DNA from 3 places in the Pseudomonas atacamensis genome. Region 2 is predicted to be linked to each of the others. Evidence: predicted binding sites of a transcription regulator. Region 2 holds the regulator's gene; each other region holds the start of a gene.
The links. The regulator FliA, encoded in region 2, starts transcription of late flagellar genes. The targets are predictions, from matches to a motif close to CTAAAGTTTNNNNNNNNNNNGCCGNTAA.
Positions count from the first base shown of each region.

Region 1 (9,632 bases), 1.1 Mb from region 2:
ATGCTGATGCGGCTGTCGCGTACACGCTGGGTCAGGCCGGAATTGCCGTGGGTGCGGGTGTTCCATTCGTCCATGCGCGCGAGCACTTCGTCGCTGTGATGGATGGCGATCACCGGGCCTTCGGCCAATGTATTCAGCTCACTGTCGGTGACGATGGTGGCCATTTCGATGATGACATCGTTGTCCGGGTCCAGACCGGTCATTTCCAGGTCGATCCAGATCAGGTTCTGCGGGTTTTGCATATTCGGGCTCCTAGGCAATGCTGCGCAGTTTAGCCTAGGCCGGTGGCCGGGCGTGCTAAACTCGCGGCCGTTTTACCTAATCGCTGCATTCTTCAGACGGAACACCCATGGCCAAACGCCAACTCAATCGTCGTCAAAACTGGCGCATCGAAAAGATTCAGGGCGAGCGCGCCGCACGCGCCGCCAAACGCGAGTCCTCGGCGGTCGAGGCCCTCGAGGGCGGCGACCTCGGCCCTGAGCAACACGGCCTGGTGATCGCCCACTTCGGTGTGCAGGTCGAAGTCGAAGCTGTTGACGGCGAACTCGCCGGCCAAGTGTTCCGCTGCCACTTGCGCGCCAACCTGCCAGCGCTGGTCACCGGCGACAAAGTCGTCTGGCGGGCCGGCAACCAGGGCATTGGCGTGATCGTCGCGCAACTGCCGCGCAGCACCGAACTGTGCCGCCCCGACAGCCGTGGCCAGCTCAAGCCGGTTGCTGCCAACGTCGACATGATCGTCATCGTGTTCGCGCCGCTGCCCGAGCCTCACGCCAACCTGATCGACCGCTATCTGGTCGCCGCCGAACATGCCGGCATCCGCCCGCTTTTGCTGCTGAACAAATTCGACCTGATCGACGAGCAGAACGCCCCGGCGCTGAACGCGTTGCTGGCGGTGTATCGCACGCTGGGTTATCCGGTGCTGGAAGTCTCGGCGCACCACGGCGATGGCATGGAACAGCTGCAAAAGCAGCTCGACGGGCGCATCAGCGTGTTCGTCGGCCAGTCCGGCGTCGGCAAGTCGTCGCTGGTCAACAGCCTGCTGCCTGAGGTCGAAACCCGCGTCGGGCCGTTGTCGGAATTGTCCGGTCAGGGCACGCACACCACCACCACCGCGCGGCTGTTCCACTTCCCCGGTGGCGGCGAACTGATCGACTCCCCGGGCATCCGCGAATTCGGTCTGGGCCACGTCAGCCGCGCCGACGTCGAAGCCGGTTTCATCGAGTTCGACGACCTGCTTGGCACTTGCCGCTTCCGCGACTGCAAGCACGATCGCGAACCGGGTTGTGCACTGCTCAAGGCGCTGGAAGATGGCCGCATCCAGCAGCAACGGATGAACAGCTATCGCTCGATCATCGCCAGCCTGCCTGAAAACGGCTATTAAACAGCCACGCCGGCAGTCCTACGCGATGGGCTGCCGGTTGTCGGACTGCATCTGACTCCCCCTCTTCTCTTAAACGTCAGCTTCTTCTGTAGGCACTTGCGCGACTGCTTGCAGGACCTTTCTGTTTTGCCGCGCAGACCTTGTAGGCCTGAGCCAGCGGCCTACATTTCTTTCCTCCTTCGCTCACAGCGACCATCGAGGAAAGCCATGAAAAAACATCTTGTGTTCATCAGCCATTTGTCTCGCTGCGCCCGCCCGAGCAATACCCACAGAATCCCCGGCGCGATCCGCCTGCACAAGGCGGTGTGACCATGCGCAAGGGATTGTTCATCGGCATCAACGATTACACGCATATTGGCGGGCTGAGCGGCTGTTGCAACGACGCCATGGCCATGGCTTCGGTATTGAAAACCAACGCCAACGGCGACCCCAACTTCAAAAATGTCGTACTGACGTCTGCCGAGGATTACCTGAGCCGGGAAAAGCTCGAAGACCAGATCCGCGAGTTGTTTTCCGGCGACTGCAACGTCGCTCTGCTGTATTTCGCCGGTCATGGCGGTTTCGATGCCGACACAGACGAAGGCATGTTGATCCCGCAGGACTACCGCAACGCCAAGGACGGCATCCGCATCAGCGACATTCTCAACTGGGCGGACAAAGCCACGCGGATCAAAAACAAAATGATCATCCTCGACTGCTGCGAAAGCGGTTCAGCCGGAGAAGTGCGCGCCCTGCGCAGCGAGAGCAGCATGGTCAGCGAAGGCATGACCATCCTCACCGCCTGCAAAAAAGCCGAGCCGGCGCTGGAGGGCGCGCAGCACGGCGTGTTCACCGGCCTGCTCCTGCAAGCGCTGCATGGCGGCGCGGCGAATATCCTCGGCAAAATCACCCCCGGCAGTCTGTATTCCTTCGTCGACAACGCCCTCGGCGCCTGGGAACAGCGTCCGGTGTTCAAGACCAATGTGTCGCAGTTCATTTCGCTGCGCGAAGTCTCGCCGCTGATCCCCAAGGAGATCCTGCGCAAATTGCCGGACTGGTTCGCCGAAGCCGAATCGGTCTTGCCGCTCGACCCCAGCTATGAACCCACCGAAAAGGCGTTCGTGCCTGGGCACGGCGAGGTCTTCGCCCAGTTGCAGAAGTGCAACCGGCACAGCCTGATCGAACCGGTCGACGCCGAGCACATGTACTACGCCGCCATTCACTCGACCGGCTGCCGCCTGACGGCACTCGGCGCCTATTACCGCGAACTCGCCCTCAAAGGACATTTCTGATGCCAGTCTTTATCAGCTATCGCCACATGGATCGCGCCCATGCGATCGCCATCAACACCCGCCTGACCCAGGCGAAGATCAGGACTTACCTCGACGTGCTGGATCCGGAATCGCAGACCACCGATGACATTACCGGGGTCATTACCCGCAACATCACCGAGTGCACGCATCTGCTGGCGGTGGTGTCGGAGAAGACTGCGCAGTCCTGGTGGGTGCCGTTCGAAATTGGCGAGGCGACGATCAGTAACCGGCGGATCTGTACGTTCAAGACCGGACCGGCGCAATTGCCGATCTATCTGGACAAATGGCCGAAGCTGAGCACGGCCAGCGATCTGGATTTCTTTATCGATGCGTATCGTGATGAGGTGTCGAACCAGCGCTCGATAACCCTGGACTCGTTCAGCGACTCGGTGAAAGGGGCGTACAAGCGAGATGCGGAGATGTTTCATGAACAGTTGAAGAATCGGATTCGTCGGGGATTCTGAGACTGTGCCGGCCTGTCCCCGATGATTTTAGCAACGCTACGAAATGGTCAGAGGCATGAAGCGATAGCCACAAAAAAGCCGACATCACTGTCGGCTTTTTTTCACTTACTGCTTCGGCGCAGGCGCAGGCGCTGCACCCCCCGGCTCGGCCGGTTTCGGCGCCGCATCGTCAAACAGATTCAACCGCTCGCGCAACTCGTGAGCCGGCACTGGCTGTTTGTCCGCCGGCAGCGCATTCGGATCAACCGGGGCTGCCGGAGCAGCACCGTTCTGACCTTGATCCGCCGGTTTCGCCGCCTCAGGCCCCTGCGCACCTTCGATGGCGGCCTGGGCTTTTTTGGTCAGCACGACAATGTCGATGCGGCGGTTGACCGGGTTGAACGGATTTTCCCGATCAAACAACGCCGACGAGGCATAACCGACCACCCGCGCCACCTGCGCATCCGGATAGCTGCCCGCGACCAGGGCACGGCGAGCCGCGTTGGCGCGGTTGGCCGAGAGCTCCCAGTTGCCGTAGTCGCCAGTGCCGATGTACGGCTTGGCGTCGGTGTGGCCGCTGATGCTGATCTTGTTCGGCACCGCTTTGATGGTGTCGGCCATGGCCAGCAGGATGTCTTCGAAGTACGGTTTCAGGCGTGCGGAACCTGAGTCGAACATCGGCCGATTCTCGGCGTCCATGATCTGGATGCGCAAGCCGTTGGGGGTGATTTCGAAGAGGATCTGATCCTTGAATTTCTGCAGTTGCGGGTTCTCGTCGACCTTGTTCTGCAGTTCTTGCAGCAGCAGTTCGAGCCGCTCCTTCTCGACCTGCTCGGCCATGCCTTCAACCTGATCGGTGTCGACCGTGACCTTGTCCGGTTGCGGCTGCGACTTCACTTCCGGGTTGAGGGTGTTTTCCGGCGCCAGGGTCGGCGTACCGCCGAGGTCGATGATGTACGGCGTGCCGCTTTCGGAGAAGCCGACCGGGTCCTTGAAATAACCGGCGATGGCGATCTTCTGTTCCGGCGTAGCGGTGGACAGCAGCCACAGCACCAGAAAGAACGCCATCATCGCCGTGGCGAAGTCGGCGAAAGCGATTTTCCACGCCCCGCCGTGGTGCCCGGCGGCAATGCGCTTGACGCGCTTGACGATGATCGGCTGATTATTTTCCATGACTTAGCGACCGCGAACCGCTTGTTCCAGCTCGGCGAAGCTTGGACGGTGCGCCGGGTACAGAACCTTGCGCCCGAACTCGACCGCCAGCGACGGCGGCATGCCGGACGCCGAGGCCACCAGCGAGGCCTTGATGGCTTCGTAGACGTTGAGCTCTTCCTTGGCATCGTGGGCCAGGGAATGCGCCAGCGGACCGAAGAAACCGTACGCCGCGAGAATACCGAAGAAGGTACCGACCAGTGCCGCACCCACGTGCAGACCGATCGACGCCTGGTCGCCCTCGCCCAACGAAGCCATGGTCACCACGATACCGAGTACCGCCGCAACGATACCGAAACCGGGCATGCCGTCGGCGATGCCGTTGACTGCGTGGGATGGGTGCTCGAGGTCTTCCTTGAGGCTGTACAGTTCCATGTCGAACAGGCCTTCCAGTTCGTGCGGAGCCATGTTGCCGGAAGACATGATGCGCAGGTAATCGCAGACGAACGCGGTCATGCGTTCATCCTTGAGCACCGCCGGGTACTTGGCGAAGATCGGGCTCGCGGCGGCATCTTCGATGTCGCCTTCGATGGCCATCATGCCTTCGCGGCGGCTCTTGTTGAGGATTTCGTAGATCAGCCCGAGCACTTCCAGATAGAAGGTGTGGGTGAAACGCGAACCGAACATGCTCAGGGATTTCTTGAGCACGTGCATCGTCATGTAACCGGGGTTGGCCTGGAGGAACGCGCCAAGTGCCGCACCACCGATGATCATCACCTCGAAAGGCTGGATCAGGGCGGCAATCTTGCCGTGGGAGAGCACGTATCCGCCGAGCACGCTCGCGAATACGACGATGATGCCGATAATTTTAGCCATAGGTAGAAGGTACTTGTTTAAGTCGGGTTCAAGGTCATATTCGGAAGTTAAAAAATCTCTTCTTCTACTTATCGGCAAAACTGCGCCAGACTATAGCCAGTTCAGGCGAAAAGCCAATTTAGCCCATGCCGGGCGCGTCTACAGTCAGTGAAGATCTCGTCCAGACATGGCTAATGAAACGAACATTCCATCGGTAAAACCGAGCACCCTCCAGGCTTGGGTCAAGCTGCTCGACAGCGTTCGCCTGCCCGTACCACAAGAGGCTCACGACAAAGTCTGCCGGGCTATCCGCGACAATCGCAGCTCGCTGCGCGACATCGCCGAGTTGATGCAGGACAGCCCGGCGCTGGCCTTGAGCATCATCCGTGAGGCGAATCGTCACACCCACGGCACCATGGCCGCGCCAGCGGAAAATCTCGAGGTGGCAATCAATCGCCTGGGCCTTGCGCGCACCGAAGAATTGCTCGCGCGCCTGCCCGCCGAACCGCACCGGCAGATCCCCAAGGCCTTGCGTCAGTTGCAACTGATCAGCCAACACGCGACACAGCAGGCCAACGGTTTTTTTGCCAGTCGCCTGGCGCGGCTGTGGCAGGACATCCACTGGGGCAGTCTGCTGTTTTTGTCGCCGCTGTGGCCGTTGGCGCTGACCTATCCGCAGTTGCTCGAAGAGTGGGAACTGCGGGTGATCCACAAGGGCGAGTCGGCGCGTGTGGTCGAAAAGCAATTGTTCGGCGTGCGCCTGTTGAAAATTGCCGAGGCACTGGTCCAGGCCTGGCATCTGCCGATCTGGGTCGAGCAAGGCTACAAGTTGCTGCTCAGCGAACAACGCGAACTGGTCAAAGTGCTGCGCATCGCTCGTGACAGCGAGCACCCACTGCGCCAGCAGAATCGCCTCGACGAGGATCCGACGCTACGCCGCTGGCTCAATCAACCCGCCAATACCGTGCTGCTCGCCAACGGCCTGGCGCTGTCGGCGCAACAGGCCTGGGACAGTCCGCACAGCAAGCGCTGGCAGTACCTGACCAGCCTGTATCTGCAGATTTCCATGGACGAAGTGCAGCAACAGCTGCACCAGCAAGCGGCGAACAGCGCGCGTCAGCATGCAATGCCTGATTTGTGGCACCCGGCGGTTTCGCTGATCTGGCCGTGGGGCACTCGTCGCTTGCCGGCCGGCATGCTCCCGGCCGCAGCGCCGAATGCGGATGACTTGGGCCAATGGCGTCGGCAATGCGCCGAACTGCTCGCCGAGCCCAGCCGCTTCACCAATGCCATGAGCCTGACCGTCGCCGCCCGCGAGGCACTGGTGGCCAGTGGCATGCGTCGGGTGATGATTCTGATGGCCGACCGCACGCACTCGACCCTGCGCGTGCACCAGACCGCCGGTTTGCCGAAGGATGCGGCGGCGCTGAGTTTTGTCGTCAGCCAGAGCAAAGTCCTGCAACGCCTGCTCGCTCAGCAGGCGCAGGTGCGGATCACGCCGGAGAACAACGGGCAATTCTCTGCCTTATTGCCAGCGAGCCTGCGCACGCTGTTTCGCGGCGAGCACTTATTCTTGCGCTCACTGTTGAATAACGGCCGGGTGATCATGATCGTCGTTGCCGATCAGGGCGGCGGGCCGTTCGCCGACATCACTGTGCAGGCCTTCGGCAAAACTGCGCAGTGCATCGAAAAAGCCCTGCACAGCTTTAGCAGCCGCGGCCAATGAGCCTGCGCTACAATCCTCCCCTTTGTGCTCTGGAGACCTCACATGTCTGACTTCTCTGGCTTGCCGCTTGTCATCGAGCCGAGCGACCTGCTGCCGCGTCTGGAGTCCCCGGAACTGATTCTGGTGGACCTGACCAGCCCTGCCCGGTATGCCGAAGGTCACTTGCCCGGCGCACGTTTTGTCGACCCGAAACGCACCCAGCTCGGCCAGCCACCGGCGCCCGGGCTGATGCCGGCGAAGGCCGATCTGGAAGCGTTGTTTGGTGAACTCGGTCATCGTAAAGATGCGGTCTATGTCGTGTATGACGATGAGGGCGGCGGCTGGGCCGGGCGTTTCATCTGGCTGCTCGATGTCATTGGCCACGACAAGTACCACTATATAGACGGTGGTCTGCCGGCCTGGCTGGCGGACGGCATGCCGATGTCGATTCAGGTGCCGGCCGCCGTCGGTGGCCCGGTCTCGCTGACCCTGCACGATGAACCGACCGCCACCCGCGAATACCTGCAAAGCCGTCTCGGCGCCGCCGATCTGGCGATCTGGGACGCGCGTGGGCCGCTGGAATATTCCGGCGAGAAAGTCCTCGCCGCCAAGGGCGGACACATCCCCGGCGCGGTCAATTTCGAATGGACCGCCGGCATGGACCAGACTCGTCAGTTGCGTATCCGCAGCGACATGCCGCAGATCCTCGAAAACCTCGGGATCACCAAGGACAAGGAAATCATTACCCACTGCCAGACCCATCACCGGTCGGGCTTCACTTATCTGGTGGCCAAAGCCCTCGGTTATCCGCGGGTCAAGGGCTACGCCGGTTCCTGGGGCGAATGGGGCAACCACCCTGACACGCCAGTCGAGATTCAAGGTTTTTAAGGACAACTAATGAAAGAGCGTCTGTTTATCCTCAGCCAGTACCTGCTGCCGCATCACCTGCTGTCGCGCCTGGCCGGCTGCATCGCCGAATGCCGTGTGCGCTGGTTCAAGAATGCCTTCACCCAATGGTTCGCCAAGCGTTATCAAGTGGACATGTCGCAAGCACTGGTCGAAGACCTGACCGCTTACGAGCACTTCAACGCATTCTTCACGCGTGCGTTGAAAGACGGCGCGCGTCCACTGGACGAAACTCCGGGCGCGATCCTCAGCCCGGCCGACGGTGCGGTGAGTCAGCTCGGCCCGATCGAGCACGGTCGCGTGTTCCAGGCCAAGGGCCACAGTTTCAGCGTGCTCGAATTGCTCGGCGGTGATGCGGCCAACGCAGCGCCATTCATGGGCGGCGACTTCGCCACCATTTACCTGTCGCCGAAGGACTACCACCGCGTGCACATGCCACTGGCCGGCACCCTGCGCGAAATGGTCTACATCCCGGGCCGCATTTTCTCGGTGAACCAGACTACTGCCGAAAACGTCCCGGAGCTGTTCGCCCGCAACGAGCGCGTGGCGTGCATTTTCGACACCGAACGCGGGCCGATGGCCGTGGTGCTGGTCGGCGCGATGATTGTCGCTTCGATTGAAACCGTGTGGGCCGGTCTGGTCACCCCACCGAAGCGCGAGCTGAAAACCTTCCGCTACGACGAAGCCGCACGTGCACCGATTCATCTGGAAAAAGGCGCGGAACTGGGGCGCTTCAAGCTCGGTTCAACGGCGATCGTGCTGTTTGGCCCGGATCAGGTGAAGTGGGCCGAAGAGCTGGTGGCCGGCTCGCCAGTGCAGATGGGCCAAGGTCTGGCGCTGCCAAAAGCGTGACCCTGTTTGCGGAAGCAGCCGAGGCTGCTTCCGCAAACCGCGGCATTTGCTGCTATGGTTTTGCTCATGAGCCAGACCAACTTATCTCCCAAGCTGCGCGCTCCGACTCCCACGCAAACGCGCCTGTCGTTCTGCGACGCCAGCCCGCGTGATCTCAAGCGCTGGATCGCCGGCCTGCCCAAGGCCAACATCGGCGAAACCGCCCGCCTGCTCTATCAAGGCCTCGGCGAACTGAACCTGTTGCTCACTCCCAGCGACAATCGCCTGCAACTCTTGGAACTGCTGCGGCCCGAGGTGTATTTCGTCTGCCAGCATCTGGAACGGCACTTTCTCCATCAGGCGATCATGCTCGACGAGCGCTCGCGCAAAGTCAGCAACCTGTGTCAGGCGCTGCAAGGTCAGTTGGCCATCGGCTATAAACAGATCGTTCTGCGCATCCTGCCCAAATACAGCAAGGACCGCGCGACGTTGGTCAGCACCGCCTTGCAACGCGCCGCGCATGCCCTGAAGGCGCAACTGGTGCGCGCCACGCAGTTGTACAGTTCACCGCCGGAACATGTGTGGTTCGAATTGCACCAGCTGTATCGCAGCGCGGCGCAATTGCAGCTGCAACAACGGCGGCTGCGCGATGATCTGGCCTTTTTGACCAGCGAACTGAGCGTCGAACAGACCTACATCGCCGCCCTGTTGCTGGGCAGCGCCCGTTGCAATCAGTTGCGCCAGAGCCAGATTGCCCGGCTGGCCGAGGTGATCGAGCCGTGGAGCGCCCTGCTCAAACTGCATCCCGGCAGCGCCGACGACGGTTTGTTCGCCATCAGCCCGGAACTAGATGTCGGCCCGCGCTACCGCAAGATGTTTCGCAGCGAACAACAGAACGGGCTGCTGGGCTTCGATCCGCAACCGCTGGTCAAACAGCTCGAAACGCACCTGCTGCACCAGTCCACCTCGACCCCGTTACCCGTTTCCGCCGGCCTCAGCGTCGACACCCTGCAACATCTGCACGCTACCTGGGGCCAAGCGGCCGAACGCAGCTTTCAACGCATCGC
Region 1 covers NZ_CP070503.1:5,471,057-5,480,688, forward strand. The annotation lists gene orn (oligoribonuclease) at 1-242, opposite strand, end outside; gene rsgA (small ribosomal subunit biogenesis GTPase RsgA) at 350-1,381, shown strand; gene JWU58_RS24845 (caspase family protein) at 1,693-2,652, shown strand; gene JWU58_RS24850 (toll/interleukin-1 receptor domain-containing protein) at 2,652-3,137, shown strand; gene motB (flagellar motor protein MotB) at 3,243-4,289, opposite strand; gene motA (flagellar motor stator protein MotA) at 4,293-5,144, opposite strand; gene JWU58_RS24865 (HDOD domain-containing protein) at 5,311-6,849, shown strand; gene rhdA (thiosulfate sulfurtransferase) at 6,892-7,716, shown strand; gene asd (archaetidylserine decarboxylase) at 7,726-8,586, shown strand; gene JWU58_RS24880 (molecular chaperone) at 8,653-9,632, shown strand, end outside.
Region 1: a site for FliA is predicted at 5,213-5,240, ahead of motA (flagellar motor stator protein MotA). Genes of this name have one in related genera too.

Region 2 (9,632 bases):
GATGGTAGAGCACGTGCAAGATATCCGATGACTCCTCATTGCCGCTTAACCGTTTAACTACGTAATGCAGTTTGTTAATGCCGTTTATGAACTTGGCTTTCGGAGCGTTCAGCGCGACTCGCTTATTTTCCTCGCCGGGCTCGATAACGGCGCTGTATACGGGGGTTTTCCCTGCATTAATAAATAATTCGACTGATTCATATTCAGCTAGCGTCGCCACGCCTCGGTTCAGCAATAAAGTCCACGGATCGACCACGCACCGCACACTTTCCGGTGTGCCGGAGAATAGGCGTCTGGGAACACTGCCATCAGCAAGACCGGAGGGTTTCACCGGGGTCACCCAGCCAGGTATGAATACCGGGACCAGTTTTAAAACTTCAATCACCTCGTCGGATTGGATGTCGATAGTTGATTCAGTGTCCATGACGCGCTCCTGGCCCTTGAGAGGCAGGCAAATGGGTGAAGCGCTATCACATACTCGTCTGTGAATTTTGCCCACTGTCATATCTGACAGGTAAATGCATGTTTCAGACAAGCGGTCAGAGCCTCGTCGCGGGATTTGACACGAAGCGTCTCGGGCTGCTGGCGCAAGGGCAGCGAGTTCATCGCCCTGTAAATCCGCGAAATCGCTTTGGCCAACAAATTCATGCAGCTTGAGATGCCGGATTTTGCGTCGGGATTCCTGAGTTGCTGCGCGGCCATTGGTCTGAGGCCTCCCTTTACTGTCAACTCTGACAGGTGCCCTCGCCGTGATTTTGCAGTTTGATGCAAGGTGGCACCGCGAACTTGGCGCGGTCAGGCTAGCGAGTGCAAGGGAGCGCGACCATGAAAGGTATTTTCAGCAGCTACGATGAAAAAACCGGCAAAGGCACCATCACGCCGAAGCCCTCGGGACGATGCCTGTCCTTTGCCGAAGCCACGGGTTTTTTTCTGACGGCCAAAGAGTACCGGTTCAGCATTCCAGTGCCTGATGCCCTGCATGCGAAGGTCAAAGTGGGCGGCGAAGTCGAGTTCGAATTGCCCAGGACCAAGAATGGAAAAGTGAAAATCCTTCGGTATTGAGCAACCGTTCGCAAAGCTGCTGAACGGGGCGGCGGTTCTTTATGATCGTTCCCACGCGCAGCAAAGGAATGCAGCCCGGGACGCTCCGCGTCCCTTCCAAAGCCGAACGCAGAGCGTCCGTTGAGGCATTCCCACGCAGGAGCGTGGGAACGATCATCGCGTGTCGCTACTGCGGCAATTCCAGATTATCCAGCACCCGATTCACCGCCAATTCCCCGAGCATGATCAGTTGCGCAATGCCCATCAGCGTTCGGCGCTGGGATGGCTTTACCAGCCCGGCGAATTCCTGGGCGATGGTTTTAGCCGAGGCGAGGGTTTCGCAGGCGTTGGCCAGCAGGTCTTCGTTTTTGGTGTCGGCGGTGACGGCGTACATGGCGCGGGGGCTGAAGGGCGGCGGGGTCGAGCCGGGTGGGCAGAGGTAGTGGTCGAGGGCGCGGTCGGCGGCTTGGTGGAGTTTTTTTGAGTCGAGGGATTCGTAGGGGGAGGTGGGGTCGGTTTCGGGTGGGTTGGGTGTTGGTTTGATCATGGTGAAGCTCCTTTGAAGTGGAGCCGCTACAACCTGTCGCTAAACAGGGAGGGTGGCGGCTGTACGCGGGTTAGCGAACCGGTCAAAGGCACCCGGCAGACCCGAAGGTCTCCCGCATACAGCCACCATGACGAAATCGCGAACATACAGATCCGCAACGAAGCCTGGAACGCTGATGCACCTTTGACATGAGTTCGAGTCGCTAAACCCGATCGCTGATTCGTCAGCGACCGGACCACAATAGAATCCGCCCCCAAAGCGCACAAGCCGGCGGATTCTGGCTTGGCTGTAGGCAATGGCGCAAGGATTTGTAGCCTTGAGACCGTGTCTGCAGGTGTCTTTTAAACAGCTTCGTTTAAATCGAAAAAATGCGCCGCATTCGAAGGCCTCTTCGCGAGCAGGCTCGCTCCCACAGGGGCCGTATTCCAAATGTCCGATTGGGAATGCATTTCAAACTGTGGGAGCGAGCCTGCTCGCGAAGGGGTCAGCCCAATCAGTCGATAATCCCAAGTAAAACCGCTCTATTTCATTCCCCGGCAAAAGTTGGAAAGCTTCTTGCAATAGCCGCCCTGCGCCCGTTCGGGGCGTCAAAAGTTTGCTTTAAAGGAACGGGGAAAACCGGTGGATCGCACTCAGTTATTCAATACAGCACGCACCAACGTTGCCGACCTCAGTCGAGGCAATCTGGGCGTGCCGTTGTTGCTGCTGGTCATGCTGGCGATGATGATGTTGCCAGTACCGCCGTTCCTGCTCGACGTCTTCTTTACCTTCAACATCGCTCTGTCGATCGTCGTCCTGCTGGTCTGCGTGTATGCGCTGCGGCCGCTGGATTTCGCCGTGTTCCCGACCATTCTGCTGGTGGCGACGCTGCTGCGGCTGGCCTTGAACGTGGCGTCGACGCGGGTGGTGATGCTCCACGGTCAGGACGGCCACGCCGCTGCCGGTAAGGTGATTCAGGCCTTCGGTGAGGTGGTGATCGGCGGTAACTACGTGGTCGGTATCGTGGTCTTCGCGATCCTCATGATCATCAACTTCGTCGTGGTGACCAAGGGTGCCGGGCGGATTTCCGAGGTGAGCGCGCGTTTCACCCTCGATGCGATGCCCGGCAAACAAATGGCGATCGACGCCGACCTCAACGCCGGCCTGATCGACCAGAACCAAGCCAAGTCGCGCCGTCAGGAAGTCGCCCAAGAGGCGGAGTTCTACGGTTCGATGGACGGTGCCAGCAAGTTCGTCCGTGGTGACGCGATCGCCGGCCTGCTGATTCTGTTCATCAACCTCATCGGCGGCATGGCTGTGGGTATCTTCCAGCACGGCATGAGCTTCGGCGATGCGGGCAAGGTTTACGCCTTGCTGACTATCGGTGACGGTTTAGTGGCGCAATTGCCATCACTGTTGTTATCTACAGCAGCGGCGATCATGGTGACCCGTGCTTCCGGCTCGGAAGACATGGGCAAGCAGATCAACCGCCAGATGTTCGCCTCGCCGAAAGCGCTGGCGGTGGCCGCTGGTTTGATGGCGGTGATGGGCTTGGTGCCAGGCATGCCGCACTTCTCCTTCCTGAGCATGGCGGCGCTGGCTGCGGGCGGCGCGTACCTGTTCTGGAAGAAGCAGAACGTCGCCAAGGTTGTGGCGCTGGAAGAGGTCAAGCGTCAGCAGGAACTGCTGCCGTCGCCGGCCCGCGCCATGGAAACCAAGGAGCTGGGCTGGGACGACGTGACGCCGATCGACATGATCGGCCTGGAAGTCGGCTATCGCCTGATCCCGTTGGTGGACCGCAATCAGGGTGGGCAATTGCTTGCGCGGATCAAGGGCGTGCGCAAGAAGCTCTCGCAGGATCTGGGCTTCCTGATGCCGACCGTGCACATCCGTGACAACCTCGATCTGGCGCCGAGCGCGTATCGCCTGACGCTGATGGGCGTAATCCTCGCCGAGGCCGAGATCTACCCGGATCGCGAACTGGCGATCAACCCGGGCCAGGTGTACGGCTCGCTCAACGGGATCAACGCCAAAGATCCGGCTTTCGGCCTGGAGGCGGTGTGGATCGAAATCAGCCAGCGCGCCCAGGCGCAATCGCTCGGCTACACCGTGGTCGACGCCAGCACCGTGGTCGCCACCCACTTGAACCAGATTCTGTACAAGCACTCCAGTGAGCTGATCGGCCACGAGGAAGTGCAGCAACTTATGCAATTGCTGGCCAAGAGCTCGCCGAAACTGGCAGAAGAGCTGGTGCCGGGCGTGGTTTCGCTGTCGCAGTTGCTCAAAGTTCTGCAAGCGCTGCTCGCTGAGCACGTGCCGGTGCGTGACATCCGCAGCATCGCCGAGGCGATCGCGAACAACGCTGCCAAGAGTCAAGATACCGCCGCGCTGGTCGCCGCTGTGCGGGTCGGCGTATCCCGTGCAATCGTCCAAAGCATTGTAGGCACTGAGTCCGAGCTGCCTGTAATCACATTGGAACCAAGGTTGGAACAGATATTGCTCAATAGTCTGCAGAAGGCAGGACAAGGCTCGGAAGAGGGCGTTCTGCTGGAGCCGAGCATGGCCGAGAAGCTGCAGCGTTCGTTGATCGAAGCGGCCCAGCGGCAGGAAATGCAAGGCCAACCGGTGATCCTGCTGGTAGCAGGCCCGATTCGCGCGATGCTCTCGCGCTTCGGCCGCCTCGCAGTGCCAGGCCTGCATGTGCTGGCCTACCAGGAAGTACCGGACAACAAGCAAGTGACCATCGTTGCGACAGTAGGGCCCAACGGCTGAGGTAGTGGTTTATGCAAGTTAAGCGTTTTTTCGCCGCCGATATGCGTCAGGCCATGAAGCTGGTTCGCGATGAGCTGGGCGCTGATGCCGCCATCATCGGTAACCGCCGCATTGCCGGCGGCGTCGAGTTGACGGCGGCTCTGGATTACAAACTGTCGGCGCTAGCGCCACGGGTTCCGAACATGGAACTCGAAGACGAGCTGCGCAAGACCCAGTCGCGCATCGTCACCGCCCAGGCCGAGCTGAGCCTGCGTGGCGAAGCCGACGGCAACACCAATCAGCAGTTGTTCGCCGGGCTGCCGTTGACCGCAGGCCTGCCGCTGACTGCTGCCGAGCCGCTGAGCGAGCCGACCTACGCCGCACCGACGCGTCCGGCCGCAGCGCCTGCGCAGGCCTCCGCGGGTGTCGATCCGCGTGCACTGGATTCGATGCGTTTTGAATTGAACAGCCTGCGCGAGCTGATGGAAGTGCAGCTCGGCACCCTGGCCTGGAATCAGTTGCAAGGCAGCCGTCCGGCCCAGGCCAATCTGTATCGCCGTCTGCAGCGCATCGGCCTGTCCGGCCCGCTGTCGCGCGATCTGTTGGCGATGATCACCGATATCGAAGAACCCCGTCAGGCCTGGCGCATGCTGCTCGCGCACCTGGCGCGGATGATTGCCGTACCGGAAGTCGAGCCGCTGGAAGAGGGCGGTGTGATTGCCATGGTCGGCCCCGCCGGCATGGGCAAGACCACCACGCTGGCCAAGCTCGCCGCGCGTTACGTGCTCAAGTACGGCGCGCAGAACGTCGCGCTGGTGAGCATGGACAGCTTCCGCATCGGCGCGCAGGAACAACTGAAAACCCTCGGGCGCATCCTCAACGTGCCGGTGACGCACGTCGATCCGGGTCAGTCGCTGGTGCAGGCATTGGATCCACTGCTACGCAAACGCGTGGTTTTGATCGATACTGCCGGCCTGCAAGCCAGTGATCCGGCGTTGCGCATGCAGCTTGAGAGCCTGGCCGGGCGTGGCATTCGCTCAAAAAATTATCTGGTCCTGGCAACCACCAGCCAGAAACAGGTTCTAACCGCCGCTTATCACAGTTACAAGCGTTGCGGGCTGGCCGGCTGCATCCTGACTAAACTGGATGAAACGGCCAGTCTCGGCGAAGTGTTGAGCCTGGCGATCAGTCATGAATTGCCGGTCGCGTATCTGACCGATGGCCCACGGATTCCGGATGATCTGCATCTGCCGCGCCGTCATCAACTGGTCAGCCGCGCCGTCAGCGTGCAAATGCAGGAAGAACCCAGCGAAGAAGCCATGGCTGACATGTTCGCTGATATCTATCACAGCCCGACCAAGCAGGTTGGCTGAGGTAATCATGAACAGTTTTTGTACCTACATCGATGGTCTGCCACGCATTGTTCCGATCAGGAACGCGCAGCCAGTAATGTGGCCTCCGTCTATGCAAGACAAGGTAAAGAAATAACATGGGCAGCATGCATCCCGTACAGGTGATCGCGGTGACCGGCGGCAAAGGTGGCGTCGGCAAGACTAACGTGTCAGTGAACTTGTCGCTGGCGCTGGCAGAGCTTGGCCGTCGGGTCATGCTGCTGGACGCCGACCTGGGCCTGGCGAACGTCGACGTTCTGCTGGGGCTGACACCCAAGCGCACACTGGCCGACGTTATCGAAGGCCGTTGCGAACTGCGCGACGTGCTGTTGCAGGGCCCGGGCGGGATTCGCATCGTGCCGGCGGCCTCCGGCACGCAGAGCATGGTGCACCTGAGCCCGGCGCAACACGCCGGCCTGATCCAGGCGTTCAGCGACATCGGCGACAATCTCGACGTGCTGGTGATCGACACCGCTGCGGGTATTGGTGACTCGGTAGTCAGTTTCGTTCGTGCCGCCCAGGAAGTGTTGCTGGTGGTCTGCGACGAGCCGACTTCGATCACCGATGCTTACGCGCTGATCAAGTTGCTCAACCGCGATTACGGCATGAACCGCTTCCGCGTGCTGGCCAACATGGCGCAGAGCCCGCAGGAAGGGCGCAACCTGTTCGCCAAGTTGACCAAGGTCACGGATCGCTTCCTTGACGTCGCCCTACAATACGTCGGCGCGGTGCCGTACGACGAAAGCGTGCGCAAAGCGGTGCAGAAGCAGCGCGCCGTCTACGAAGCCTTTCCCCGTTCCAAGTGCGCGCTGGCCTTCAAGGCCATCGCCCAGAAGGTCGACACCTGGCCGCTGCCGGCCAACCCGCGCGGGCATCTGGAATTTTTCGTCGAGCGTCTCGTGCAGCAAACCGCAGGGCCTGTGATATGACCGCCAGTGGCATGAATCTTTACAAAAAGTCGGCGCGTGACGCGCAATACGAATTGATCGAGCGTTACGCGCCACTGGTCAAGCGCATTGCCTATCACTTGCTGGCGCGCCTGCCGGCCAGCGTGCAGGTCGAAGACCTGATCCAGGCCGGGATGATCGGTTTGCTCGAAGTCTCGACCAAATACGACGCCAGCAAAGGCGCCAGTTTCGAAACGTACGCGGGCATTCGAATCCGCGGCGCGATGCTCGATGAAGTGCGCAAAGGGGATTGGGCGCCACGCTCGGTTCACCGTAATACCAGGATGGTCAGCGACGCGATTCGCTCGATTGAAGCTAAAACCGGCCGTGACGCTAAAGATCACGAGGTTGCGGCCGAACTCCAATTGAGTCTCGACGATTACTACGGGATTCTGAATGACACCTTGGGCAGTCGCCTGTTCAGTTTCGACGACCTCTTGCAGGACGGCGAACACGAAGGGCTGCACGAGGATGGCGCGAGTGCTCATATGGAGCCGTCACGCGATCTGGAAGATGAACGCTTCCAGGCGGCGCTGGCGGACGCGATTGCCAATTTGCCGGAGCGTGAGCGACTGGTGTTGGCGCTGTACTACGACGAAGAGCTGAACCTCAAGGAAATCGGTGAAGTCCTTGGCGTCAGTGAATCGCGGGTCAGCCAGTTACACAGCCAGTGCGCGGCCCGTCTGCGGGGGCGTTTGGGGGAGTGGCGAGCGCGCTGAAGGCAGTGTGGGGACACTGCGAAACGAGGCTGGTGCGGTGATGAACGGCGCCGGTCTCGATCCGTTGTGCTCCAGACAAACTTCGAGTGCTATGCCGATTGATTGAAGTGGCGCGTCCAGGTGCTGGGCGCGTTTAAGACTGCTTGGAGGTCGAATTGAACAAAGACATGAAAATCCTCATCGTTGATGACTTCTCAACGATGCGGCGGATCATCAAGAACCTGCTGCGCGATCTTGGGTTCACCAACACCGTCGAGGCCGACGATGGCGTAACCGCCATTCCGGTGCTCAACAGCGGCAGCATCGACTTTCTGGTAACAGACTGGAACATGCCGGGCATGACCGGTATCGACCTGCTGCGTCACGTGCGCGCTGATGAAAAACTCAAGCACCTCCCGGTGTTGATGGTTACTGCTGAAGCCAAGCGTGAGCAGATCATCGAGGCCGCCCAGGCCGGTGTGAACGGTTACGTGGTCAAACCTTTCACGGCTCAAGCGTTGAAAGACAAAATCGAGAAGATTTTCGAACGCATCGGCTGATGAATGCGCGGGGGAGCTATGGAGCATAACGAATCATCACAGGGCGATTTCGAATCGACCCTGAAAAAACACGCGGTCGAACTGGTCGAGAGCCTTGAAAAAGGCAGGTTCGGCGACGCGGTGCAACTGATCCATGAGCTCAATCAGACCCGTGACCGCGGCCTGTATCAGGAAGTGGGCAAGCTCACACGTGAACTGCACAGTGCGATCGTCAATTTCCAGATCGATCCGCACATGCCGCAGGCCGAGGAAGTGTCGCAAATCACCGACGCCACCGAACGCCTGGGCTATGTGGTCAAGCTGACGGAAGCCGCGGCCAACCGCACCATGGATCTGGTGGAAAGCGCCACGCCGGTGGTCAACAGTCTCGCTGATGAAGCGCAGACGTTGAGCGCCGATTGGGGCCGCTTCATGCGTCGCGAGGTCGGGGCTGAAGAGTTCCGCGAACTGGCGCGCCGGGTCGACGGTTTTCTGTCACGCAGCAGCACGGACAACCGTGCGGTGTCGAGCAACCTCAACGACATCCTGCTGGCTCAGGATTACCAGGACCTCACAGGTCAAGTGATCAAGCGTGTGACCCAACTGGTCACCGAAGTCGAAAGCAATCTGCTCAAACTCGTGCTCATGGCCAGTCAGGTCGACCGCTTTGCGGGCATCGAACATGACCGCGCCGCAATGCTTGCTGAAAAAGATCCACAAAAACATCTCTCGCAGGGTGAAGGTCCGCAGATTCATGCCGATAAACGAGAAGACGTTGTGTCCGGTCAGGACGATGTGGACGATTTGTTATCCAGCCTTGGATTCTAGAGTTTCGGAATTCGGGTTTTTTGGGTTTTTAGACCTGTAGGAGCACCCCATTAATGAGCTTCGGCGCCGATGAAGAGATCCTTCAGGATTTCCTGGTTGAGGCCGGCGAGATTCTTGAGCAACTGTCCGAACAACTGGTCGAGCTTGAAAGCCGCCCGGATGATGCAGATCTGCTCAATGCAATTTTTCGCGGTTTCCACACTGTAAAAGGGGGCGCCGGCTTCCTTCAGCTCAATGAGCTGGTGGAGTGCTGTCACATCGCCGAAAACGTGTTCGACATCCTGCGCAAGGGTGAGCGTCGCGTTGATGCAGAACTGATGGACGTGGTGCTCGAAGCACTGGACGCGGTGAACAGCATGTTCAGCGAAGTCCGTGAACGTGCACCGATCACCGCTGCCACGCCGGAACTGCTGGCCGCGCTGGCGCGTCTGGCCGAGCCGCAATCGGCGGATGAAGCCGTTGCCGCACCGGTAGAAGCGGTGGAAGAACCGGTCGCCGAAAGCGCATCGGACGACATTACCGATAACGAATTCGAACAACTGCTGGACTCGCTGAATGCCGTCAAGGCCCAGGCCCAGGCCGAGGCTCCGGCCGCTGTCGCTGCTCCCGCGCAGGTTGCCGATACGGCGGCCAGCGATGAAATCACCGACGCCGAATTTGAATCGCTGCTCGATCAACTACACGGCAAAGGCCAGTTTGCTGTAGATGCGGTCGCTCCGGCGGCACCAGCAGCGCCGGCCGCACCTGCTGCGGGCGACAGCTCGGACATCACCGACGACGAATTCGAAGCCTTGCTCGATCAGTTGCACGGCAAGGGCAACTTCGCCGTTGACGCGCTGGAATCGGCCATCGCTTCGGCCCCGGCCGCACCTGCTGCACCGGCAGCCGCTGCGGCCGGCAGTGATCTGATC
Region 2 covers NZ_CP070503.1:4,349,937-4,359,568, reverse strand. The annotation lists gene JWU58_RS19875 (hypothetical protein) at 1-424, opposite strand, end outside; gene JWU58_RS19870 (hypothetical protein) at 502-702, opposite strand; gene JWU58_RS19865 (hypothetical protein) at 826-1,062, shown strand; gene JWU58_RS19860 (DUF6124 family protein) at 1,229-1,588, opposite strand; gene flhA (flagellar biosynthesis protein FlhA) at 2,210-4,339, shown strand; gene flhF (flagellar biosynthesis GTPase FlhF) at 4,351-5,691, shown strand; gene fleN (flagellar synthesis regulator FleN) at 5,808-6,638, shown strand; gene fliA (RNA polymerase sigma factor FliA) at 6,635-7,375, shown strand; gene JWU58_RS19835 (chemotaxis response regulator CheY) at 7,543-7,914, shown strand; gene JWU58_RS19830 (protein phosphatase CheZ) at 7,933-8,721, shown strand; gene JWU58_RS19825 (chemotaxis protein CheA) at 8,775-9,632, shown strand, end outside.

Region 3 (9,632 bases), 2.8 Mb from region 2:
CGACTCGACTTGCTCACGCTGCAAAGGGCTGAGGCTGTCGTAAGGCACGAGTTGGGCTGACACGGGAATTTCCTTTTTCCTACAAGGATTGAAGCTCGGATTCTAGCGACATTGTTGTCGGCGAAATTTTTTTGTTTGCCCTGTCGATCTACGCAAAGGGCAAACGACTAAGGACGTCTTCACAACAAAAACCACGGAGAACACCATGAGCGCACAAAGCGAAATCCAGACTCTGATCAATACCTACCGCGAAGCAGTAATGGCCAAGGACGTCGAAAAAGTCATGGCCCTGTACGCCGACGACATCGTCTCGTTCGATGCGATCAAGGCCCTGCAATTCAAAGGCAAAGCGGCGTACCGCGCGCATTGGGTCGAGTGCATGGAAATGTGCCCCGGTCCGCACATCTTCGAGTTCCACGAAATCGCCATAGAAAGCGCCGACAACATCGCTTTCGCCCACTGGGTGGCCAATTGCGGCGGCACCAACGACAAGGGCGAAACCCAGAGTTGCTGGATGCGCGTGACCGCCTGTTATCGGCAAGTCGGCGGGGCGTGGAAGATTGCCCACGAACACTGGTCGGCACCGTTCGATCCGATGAGCGGCGCGACGCTGTTCGATGTAACCCCCTGATCTTCAGCCATAGTTGATCCGTTCGAATCAGGAGATCGCCATGAAATACCTATGCTTGGTCTACAGCGATGAACGCCTGCTGCACACCTCGCCGGACAGCCCGGAAGACGCCGAATGCTGGGCCTACGCAGAGTCGATTCAGGGCAGCGGGCGGATGATCGCCGCCGAAGCGCTGGAGTCGGTAGAAACCGCCACCACCGTACGGATGCGTAATGGCAAGTTGTCGATCACCGACGGGCCTTTCGCTGAAACCAAGGAGCAACTGGCCGGTTTTTACCTGATCGATGCCAAGGATCTCAACGAAGCGATTCAGGTGGCCGGCAACATTCCGGCAGCGCGGGTCGGCAGCGTTGAAGTGCGCCCGGTGCGGCAGTTGAATGTCTGACGTCAGGGCGCGGGTCGAGCAGGTCTACCGCGAGGATTCGCGGCGGATTCTGGCCACGCTGATCCGCCTGCTCGGTGATTTCGATCTCGCCGAAGAAGCCTTGCACGAGGCGTTCTTCGTCGCGGTCGAGCGCTGGCAGCGCGATGGCGTGCCGGACAACCCGCGCACCTGGCTGGTCTCCACCGGACGCTTCAAAGCCATCGATGTGCTGCGCCGGCGCGCGCGGTTCAAGGCGTCGCAACCGTTGCTGCTGGCGCAACTCGACGAGCTCGAACAGGCTGACTGGAGTGGCGAAGACGTGGAAGACGATCGCTTGCGGCTGATCTTCACCTGCTGCCACCCGGCCCTGGCGGCGGATGCGCAGGTGCCGCTGACCTTGCGCGAAGTCTGCGACCTCACCACCGAGGAAATCGCCCGCGCTTTTCTCTCGGCGCCGGCGGCGATTGCCCAGCGCATCGTCCGCGCCAAGGCCAAGATCCGCGACGCGAAAATCCCTTATCAAGTGCCCACGCTGAACGAATTACCCGAGCGCCTCGACAGCGTGTTGCGGGTGATTTATCTGGTGTTCAACGAAGGCTATTCGGCCTCGGTCGGTGCCGAGCTGACCCGCGAGGATCTGACGCGCGAAGCGATTCGGCTGGGGCGCTTGTTGATGGAGTTGCTGCCGGAGCCGGAAGTCATGGGTCTGCTGGCGCTGATGCTGCTGCACGAATCACGTCGACCGGCGCGCACCTCGCCGAGCGGTGAACTGGTGTTGCTCGACGATCAGGATCGCTCGTTGTGGGATGCCCGGTTGATGGCTGAGGGTTGCACGCTGGTCGAGCGCGCGCTGAGTACGCGACGCTTTGGGCCATACTGCCTGCAAGCGGCGATTGCAGCGGTGCATGCGGAAGCGCCGTCGGCGGCGCAAACGGACTGGCAGCAGATTGTCGGTCTGTATGACGTGCTGCTGCGCGCGGTGCCGTCGCCGGTGATCGAGTTGAACCGGGCGGTGGCGGTGGCCAAACGGGATGGAGCGTTGGCCGGGTTGCTGGTGATCGAAGGGATTCTGGCGCGTGGCGAGTTGCAGGATTACCACTTGGCGCATTCGGCGCGGGCGGAGTTTTGCCGGCAGTTGGGCCGGGTGGAGCAGGCGCGGGCCGCGTATCAGCGGGCGCTGGAATTGACGCGGCAGGAGCCGGAGCGGCGGTTTATCGAGGGGCGACTGAGGGACCTGGGTTGATCTGGAAGCTGCGTCGGTGCGGCTGGCCCTTTCGCGAGCAGGCTCGCTCCCACAGGTGATTGCATTTCACTTTTGGGAGGCTCGATCCCATAGGTGAGCGCGTTTCAAGTGTGGGAGCGAGCCTGCTCGCGAATGGCAGCACCGCTTATTCGAGCATCTTGCTGAGCAACCAGCTCCCCGCCGGCCCCGGCGGATACAAGCGCGACCACAAGGCGTCGACAAACACCGGTTTCGGCCAGCCGCGCACGTCGAGCTCTATCAGCAAATCATTGGCATAACGCTGCACCAGCCACCTCGGCAACGGTGCCCAGCCAAAGCCTTTTTCCGCCATTTCCAGCAGCATCAGGTAACTCGGCGCCGACCACACCCGGCCTTTGCCGCGACTGTCGTACGGATTGACGATGGTCGCCAGTCGCAGCTCGCGATGTTGCTCGAGAATCTGCTGATCGACATGCTCAAGCTTGGCCAACGCATGCTCGCGGCTGACGAACAAGGCTATCTCCGTGCGCTCGGCCACAGTGGAGGTCACAAGATCCGGCGGGTAGTTATCCTGCATTTCCGCGAACGCCAGATGCGCCCGGCCGCGCTGGACCAGTTCGATCAGGTCTTCGCATTCGGCAATCAGGCATTCCAGCTCAAGCTCCGGATAACGCTGCTCGAAATCCACCAGCGCCGCTTCGAAACGATAGGACTGATAAGTGTCGGAAATCGCCACGGTCAGCTTCGGTTCCACACCTTGGGCCAACTGCCGTGCGCTCATTTCCAGACGACTGGTGGCGGCCAGAATCGCCTCGGCTTTCTGCAGCATGACGTGGCCGGCGGGGGTGAGCTTGGGCTTGCGGCTGCTGCGGTCGAATAGCTGCAAATCCAGATCAATCTCGAGACTGGCGACCGCGGCGCTGATGGTCGACTGACTGCGGCCCAACTTGCGCGCTGCCGCCGAGAACGAGCCTTGCGTCGCTGCCTGGACAAACGCCAGCAGCACTTCCTGCGAAGCCATGAACTATCGCCTTAATCGATGGTTATTGGTTTTGAAGTATCGGCATTCAGTTGGATCATGGCAACCATCGTCAAACAAGGAGTCAGGCCATGACTGCCCACAAGTCCATTACCGAACGTGTTTTCCAGGCGGTTGGTTTCGAGTTTCTCGCCATCCTCATCTGCACGCCGCTGCTCGCCTGGATCATGCAAAAGCCGCTGCTCGACATGGGCGCGGTGACCGTGTTGATCGCGCTGTTGGCGCTGGCGTGGAACGTGGTGTTCAACCGTTTTTTCGACCGTGCTCTGGCGCGGATGAATCTGCCGCACAACGCCTGGTCCCGTGTAGTGCATGCGCTGTTGTTCGAAGGTGGACTGATCGTGATGGGCGTGCCGCTGATAGCCTGGTGGCTGTCGGTCAGCCTGTGGCAGGCGTTGTTACTCGACATTGGCGTGCTGCTGTTCTTCCTGCCGTACACCTATGTCTACCACTGGGGTTATGACGTACTGCGCGAGCGCTTCATGGCCCGCCGCACATATGAAAGCTGAGGTAGCCCTGTGGCGAGGGGATTTATCCCCGTTGGGCTGCGTAGCAGACCCGATTTTGGGGCCGCTCCGCAGCCCAGCGGGGATAAATCCCCTCGCCACAAACGGTCTGTTGGTTGAGGTCAGAGAAACATGCCGCCAGACGCCTCGACCCGCTGACCGTTGATCCACTGTCCACCCTCCGACAGCAGCAGCGCCAGTGCACCGCCAATATCATCCGGCAGCCCTACACGACCCAGCGCAGTGTTGCTGGCAACCATCGCGTTGACCGCGCTGTTGTCGCGCACCGTGCCACCGCCAAAATCGGTTTCAATCGCACCCGGCGCCAGGATATTCACGCCAATCTGCCGCGCCCCCAGCTCTTTCGCCTGATAACGCGTCAGCACTTCCATAGCACCTTTCATTGCCGCGTAAGCGCCGTAACCCGGCAGGCTGAAGCGGGTCAGGCCGCTGGAAATATTGACGATGCGCCCACCGTCATTGATCAGCGGCAGCAATTGCTGAGTCAGGAAAAACGGCCCTTTCAACTGCACATTCATCAGCAGATCGAACTGCTCCGGAGTGGTTTCGCTGAACAGCGCATGCACGCCGACCCCGGCGTTGTTGATCAGGAAATCAAAGCGCTGACGCTCAAAGGTTTGCCCCAATACCTGTTCAACCTGCGCGGCAAACGCGGCGAAGTTTTCGCTGTGGCCGACGTCCAGCTGCAGCATCGCCGCTTTCGCGCCGAGTGCCTGCAATTCAGTGACCAGTGCCTGGGCCTCGTCGGCGCGGCTGTTGTAGGTGCCGATGATGTCGATGCCTTGCGCGGCGAGGTGCAGGGCGGCGCTGCGGCCGAGGCCACGACTGGCGCCAGTGATCAGTGCGATTTTGCGGTTCATGCTGACTTCCTCGATTGCAGTGATTGGGGATGGAAGAAGTTTATTTATCCGCCCTGAGGTGATAAACACGGCAAAAGCGGAATCACTGATCGGCTCAGCCGAACAATCACCGGGGCTTGTCATGAACAAACTGGAACTGCTGCGCACCTTCGTCCGGGTCAGCGAACTGTCGAGTTTCACCCTCGCCGGTGAAAGCCTCGGCCTGCCGCGCTCCACGGTGTCCGAGCAAGTGCAGGCACTCGAAGCCTTGCTCGGCACGCGGCTGTTGCAGCGCACCACGCGCAAGGTGCAGGCCACTCAGGATGGACTGGTGCTGTATGAACGCAGCAAAGATCTGCTCTCGCACATGGATGAAATCGAAGGGCTGTTCCGTCAGGACGAGGCTTCGCTGACCGGGCGCATCCGCGTCGATATGCCGAACATCCTCGCGCGACGCTTGATCATGCCGCGCCTTCCGGAATTCATGGATCGCCACCCGAATCTGCAGATGGAAATCAGCAGCACCGATCGCCGTGTCGATCTGCTGAGCGAAGGTTTCGACTGCGTATTGCGCATCGGCGCGCAGCCGGATCTGTCGGTAGTCGCCCGGCATCTTGGCGACTTCCCGATGGTCAATTGCGCCAGCCCGGCTTACCTGCAACGTTACGGCGTGCCGCAGACCATCGAGGATCTGGCGCAGCATCGGCTGGTGCATTACGTCGGCGTACTGGGCTCGCGTTCGGAGGGGTTCGTCTATGAGGAAAACGGCGAGGTGCGGCGCGTGGCGATGGCCGGCAGTGTCACGGTCAACAGCACCGATGCCTATGAAGCGGCGTGCCTGGGCGGCTTCGGCCTGACGCAGGTACCGCGCACCGGCATGCAACCGCATCTGGAAAATGGCGAACTGGTGACCGTACTGCCGCAACACACCGCACCGCCGATGGCGATTTCGTTGTTGTACGCGCGGCAACGGCATTTGCCGCTGCGGGTGCGGGTGTTTATGGATTGGCTCGGCGATGTCGTACGTTCAACGCTCTGACATTGAGCACATTGCCCCTGTGGGAGCGAGCCTGCTCGCGAAAGCGCCATGTCATTCAACATTGATTTATCTGACACACCGACTTCGCGATCAGGCTCGCTCCCACAGGGAGGACCGTGTTGTGTGTGGGATTTGCGCTCAATAATCCCCACGCTTGCGAAACGCCCAGCGCCCGGCAATCACGGTGAACGTCGCCACCAGCGCGACCAGCACCCAAAATCCGTGCGGGTCTTGGGACAGCGGCACACCGCCGACATTCATCCCAAAAAAACCGGCAATGATGTTGATCGGCAAGGCCAGGACCGTCACCACCGTCAGGGTGAACAGCGTGCGGTTGCTCTGTTCGTTGAGGTTGGCGGCGATTTCTTCCTGCAACAGTTTGATCCGTTCGCCGAGGGCGGTGAGGTCGTTGATGATCAGCGCAAACTCCTCGGTGGATTTGCGCAACTCCTTGACGTCCTCCTTCTGCAACCACGGCGGCGGACGATTGAGCAGGCGCAGCAACGAACCCGGCTCCAGCGCCAACAGCCGTTGCAGACGCACCAGCACGCGACGGTTGGCACCAAGTTCGGCGCGGTTGGTCGACAGGCGCGAGGAGAGCAGTTCGTCTTCGACCTGATCGACACTCAAGCTTGTCTTGCGCACGATCTGCGTCAGCACTTCGCCCTGATCGCGCAGCAAATGCACGAGCAGTTCCGAGGGCGAGCGAAAGCACTCGCCGGCCTTCACAGACGAACGCAATTTATCTACCGAATGCAGCGGTTGCAGGCGCGCGCTGACGATCAGTTTGCTGCGCACGCAGACCCACAGCGTCGACACGTCGGAGGAAACCATGCTGCTGAGGTTGAACACCACATCGTTGACCACCGCCAGCAGCGCCGAATCGACATGCTCGATGCGCGTCGATCGCGAACCTTCGTGCAGCGCTTCGAAAAACTCCTCGGGCAATTGCAGATGACTTTTCATCCAGCGCTCGCACGCGGCGTGGGCCAGGTTCAGGTGCAGCCAGAGAAACTCTTCGCTGTCGCCGTCGTCCTGCAAACAGCGCAAAGCCGTCGCCGAATCGATCTCGCGCCCGCGCTCACCGGGCAGGAAGCGAAAGCCGTAGAGCAAGCCAAACAGGTCCGGGGCGCGATGGCTGATATCGAGGCTGTGGTTCATGGCGGCTCGCTGCGAGGAGGGTGTCTGGGGCAGGATTTTCAGGTTCACCGGAGCGGCATCATCGCAAGCGAACATGACCGTTTTGTGACAGCAAAATGACTGCAAATCAAAGCGTTACCGGCTGTCGGAAGTTTCTCAAGGACGGCTCTGGCGCGCCGATCTCAGGTGAGTTAGGTTGCGCGCCATTGGCCTATGGCCATGGTACGTCGACAGGGAAGTCCGGCCATTTTTCACGTCCGCTCGGGCGTGCCTCATCCCTGCTTCGAGTACCTTGCAATGCTGCAAAAATCCCTGAGGGCGCAAATTCTCGCCCTGTTGAGCGGCAGTCTGCTGGCGATATTGTTGATCGCGCTGGCCTGCTTTCATTTCCTCTCCAACGGCGTGCAAAGCTATAGCCAGTTGATCGCCGGCCCGTTGCACACGTCGCAACTGATCGATGAAGCCAACCTGCAATTCAAAGTGCAGGTGCAGGAGTGGAAAAACGTCCTGCTGCGCGGCAAGCAACCGGCGGATCTGGCGAAATACTGGAGCCAGTTCGAAGAGCGCCAGCGCGATGTGCAGAACATTCTCGGCGAACTGGCCGGCCAGAAAGGCATCGAGGCCAATCTCAAATCCCGCATCGAACGCTTGCGCGAAGAGCATCGCCAGTTGGGCGCGGCCTATCAGAAGGGCCGCGATGCCTACGTCGCTGCCGGTGGTGATCCGAGCGCCGGCGACGCAGCGGTCAAAGGCGTTGATCGCGCCACCAGCGAGCAGATGAGCGCACTGGTCGCCGAACTGCGCGAGCAGGGCACCGCGCAGTCGGCATTGATCAGTGCCAGCGCTGACCGTACCGTGTGGCTTGGCCTGTTGGTGATGCTCGCATCAGGCTTGCTGATCGGTCTGCTGAGCCTGTGGCTGGTCAGCCGCAACCTGATCGAACCGATCCGCAACCTCATCGATTACGTCACCCGCTTGAGCCGTGGCCAGTTGGCCGAACGTGTTGTCAGCGAGCGTCGCGATGAACTGGGCAACCTCGCCGCCGCAGCGAACACTCTGCGCGATTTTCTCGCGGACACCTTCACTCGCTTGCAACGCAGCGCCGGTGATCTGGACAGCGCCAGCGGCGAGTTGAATGCCATTGCCACGACGATGGCCGGCGGCACCAGCGAGCAATTCAACCGCACTGATCAAGTGGCCACGGCGATGAATGAAATGTCCGCCACGGCCCAGGAAGTCGCCCGTCATGCCGCCGATGCCGCGCGTGCTGCCAACGATGCCGATCAGTCGGCGCAGCAGGGTGAAAAGGTCATGCAGACCACCATTCACTCGATCACGCAGATGCGCGGCGAAATCGCCAACACCGCCACGGTGATCCGTCGCCTGGAAACCGACAGCGGTCGTATCGGCAAGGTGCTGGAAGTGATTCGTGGCATCGCCGAACAGACCAACCTGCTGGCGCTCAACGCGGCCATCGAAGCGGCGCGGGCGGGTGAGGCCGGGCGTGGTTTTGCCGTCGTCGCCGATGAAGTGCGCAACCTCGCCCAGCGCACGGCGGAGTCGATCATCGAGATCAACCAGATCATTCAGAACGTGCAGACCGGCGCTGTCGATGCCGCGCAGGCTATCGAGAGCGGCCAGGCGCGCAGTGATGAAAGTGTCGAGCAAGTGACCCAGGCCGGCGCGATGCTGGAGCGCATCACCTTGGCGGTGGAGGCGATTCGCGACATGAACCGGCAGATCGCCACGGCGGCAGAAGAGCAGACTTCAGTGGCCGAGGATATCTCGCGCAACCTGACTGAAATCACTGCGATTGCCAGCACCAACCTCGACAATGTGCAGCGCACCGAAAGTGCCAGTCAGAACCTGCATGGATTATCGGGGCAGCTGAATGAGGTGACGGCGCGGTTGAGTGCTTGATTGCGAGTTCAAGCGTCCGGCATCTTTTGTAGGTCCTCGCCTGCTCGCGATAACGGTGGAACAGTCAACATTGATGTCGCTGACACTCCGCTTTCGCGAGCAGGCTCGCTCCCACATGATTTACGGCAGGCATGAAAAAGCCGCACGATTTTTCAATCGTGCGGCTCTTTAACAGCGGTCTATCAAGTGTCTTGCTTGTTGCTCAGCACTTTACCGGTGGTGGCATCAAAGTCCACGTCGAACTCTTTGCCGTCAGCAGTTTTAAGTTCAACTTCGTACTCGTAACCATTGAAGTGGTTATCCAGGTCGGTGTCGGTAATCGTTGCGCCCGGGTGCAGTTTCAGTGCTTCGGCGTTCATCGATTCCAGCGACTTGATCTTGCCGTCCTTGACCAGTTGCGGGATCTGGTCGATGCGAACATCAGCCTGAGCCAGGCCAGCGGTGAGGGTCAGGGCAGCGGCGGTAAACAGGGCAGTCAAAGTTTTCATCGGTTCATTCCTTGGCAGTGCGTTGAAGTGGTTGATCTGTGTAAGTGGGTTCAGATTAACCAGCGCAACTTAACTCACCCTTAAATCTCTGCTTCGCGATAAAACTGCTCTTTGTGGGAGCGAGCCTGCTCGCGAAGCAGGCGACTCGATAGCAACTTAGAAACCGTTCTTCTTCAGAACCTCATCAACACTGCCAACAGCCGGACGCTTGTAAAACTTCAACAATTCACTGGCGCGGTTGGTAAAGATGCCGTCGACACCCGCCGCCATGACTTTCTCGTAGTCCACCGCCTCGTCGACCGTATAAACATGCACCAGCATGCCTTGGTCGTGGGTGTACTTATTCATCCACGGTTGCACCAGGTCGGAGTAACTCTGATCACCACCCTGAGTCAGCTTCGCCGAAGGGCCGGTGCCGATCGC
Region 3 covers NZ_CP070503.1:1,586,871-1,596,502, forward strand. The annotation lists gene JWU58_RS07300 (GNAT family N-acetyltransferase) at 1-63, opposite strand, end outside; gene JWU58_RS07305 (YybH family protein) at 206-631, shown strand; gene JWU58_RS07310 (YciI family protein) at 672-1,016, shown strand; gene JWU58_RS07315 (RNA polymerase sigma factor) at 1,009-2,238, shown strand; gene JWU58_RS07320 (LysR family transcriptional regulator) at 2,384-3,238, opposite strand; gene JWU58_RS07325 (multidrug/biocide efflux PACE transporter) at 3,328-3,765, shown strand; gene JWU58_RS07330 (SDR family NAD(P)-dependent oxidoreductase) at 3,885-4,643, opposite strand; gene JWU58_RS07335 (LysR family transcriptional regulator) at 4,765-5,661, shown strand; gene JWU58_RS07340 (transporter) at 5,800-6,822, opposite strand; gene JWU58_RS07345 (methyl-accepting chemotaxis protein) at 7,099-8,721, shown strand; gene JWU58_RS07350 (PepSY domain-containing protein) at 8,904-9,209, opposite strand; gene JWU58_RS07355 (glycerophosphodiester phosphodiesterase) at 9,366-9,632, opposite strand, start outside.
Region 3: a site for FliA is predicted at 6,957-6,984, ahead of JWU58_RS07345 (methyl-accepting chemotaxis protein). Genes of this name have one in related genera too.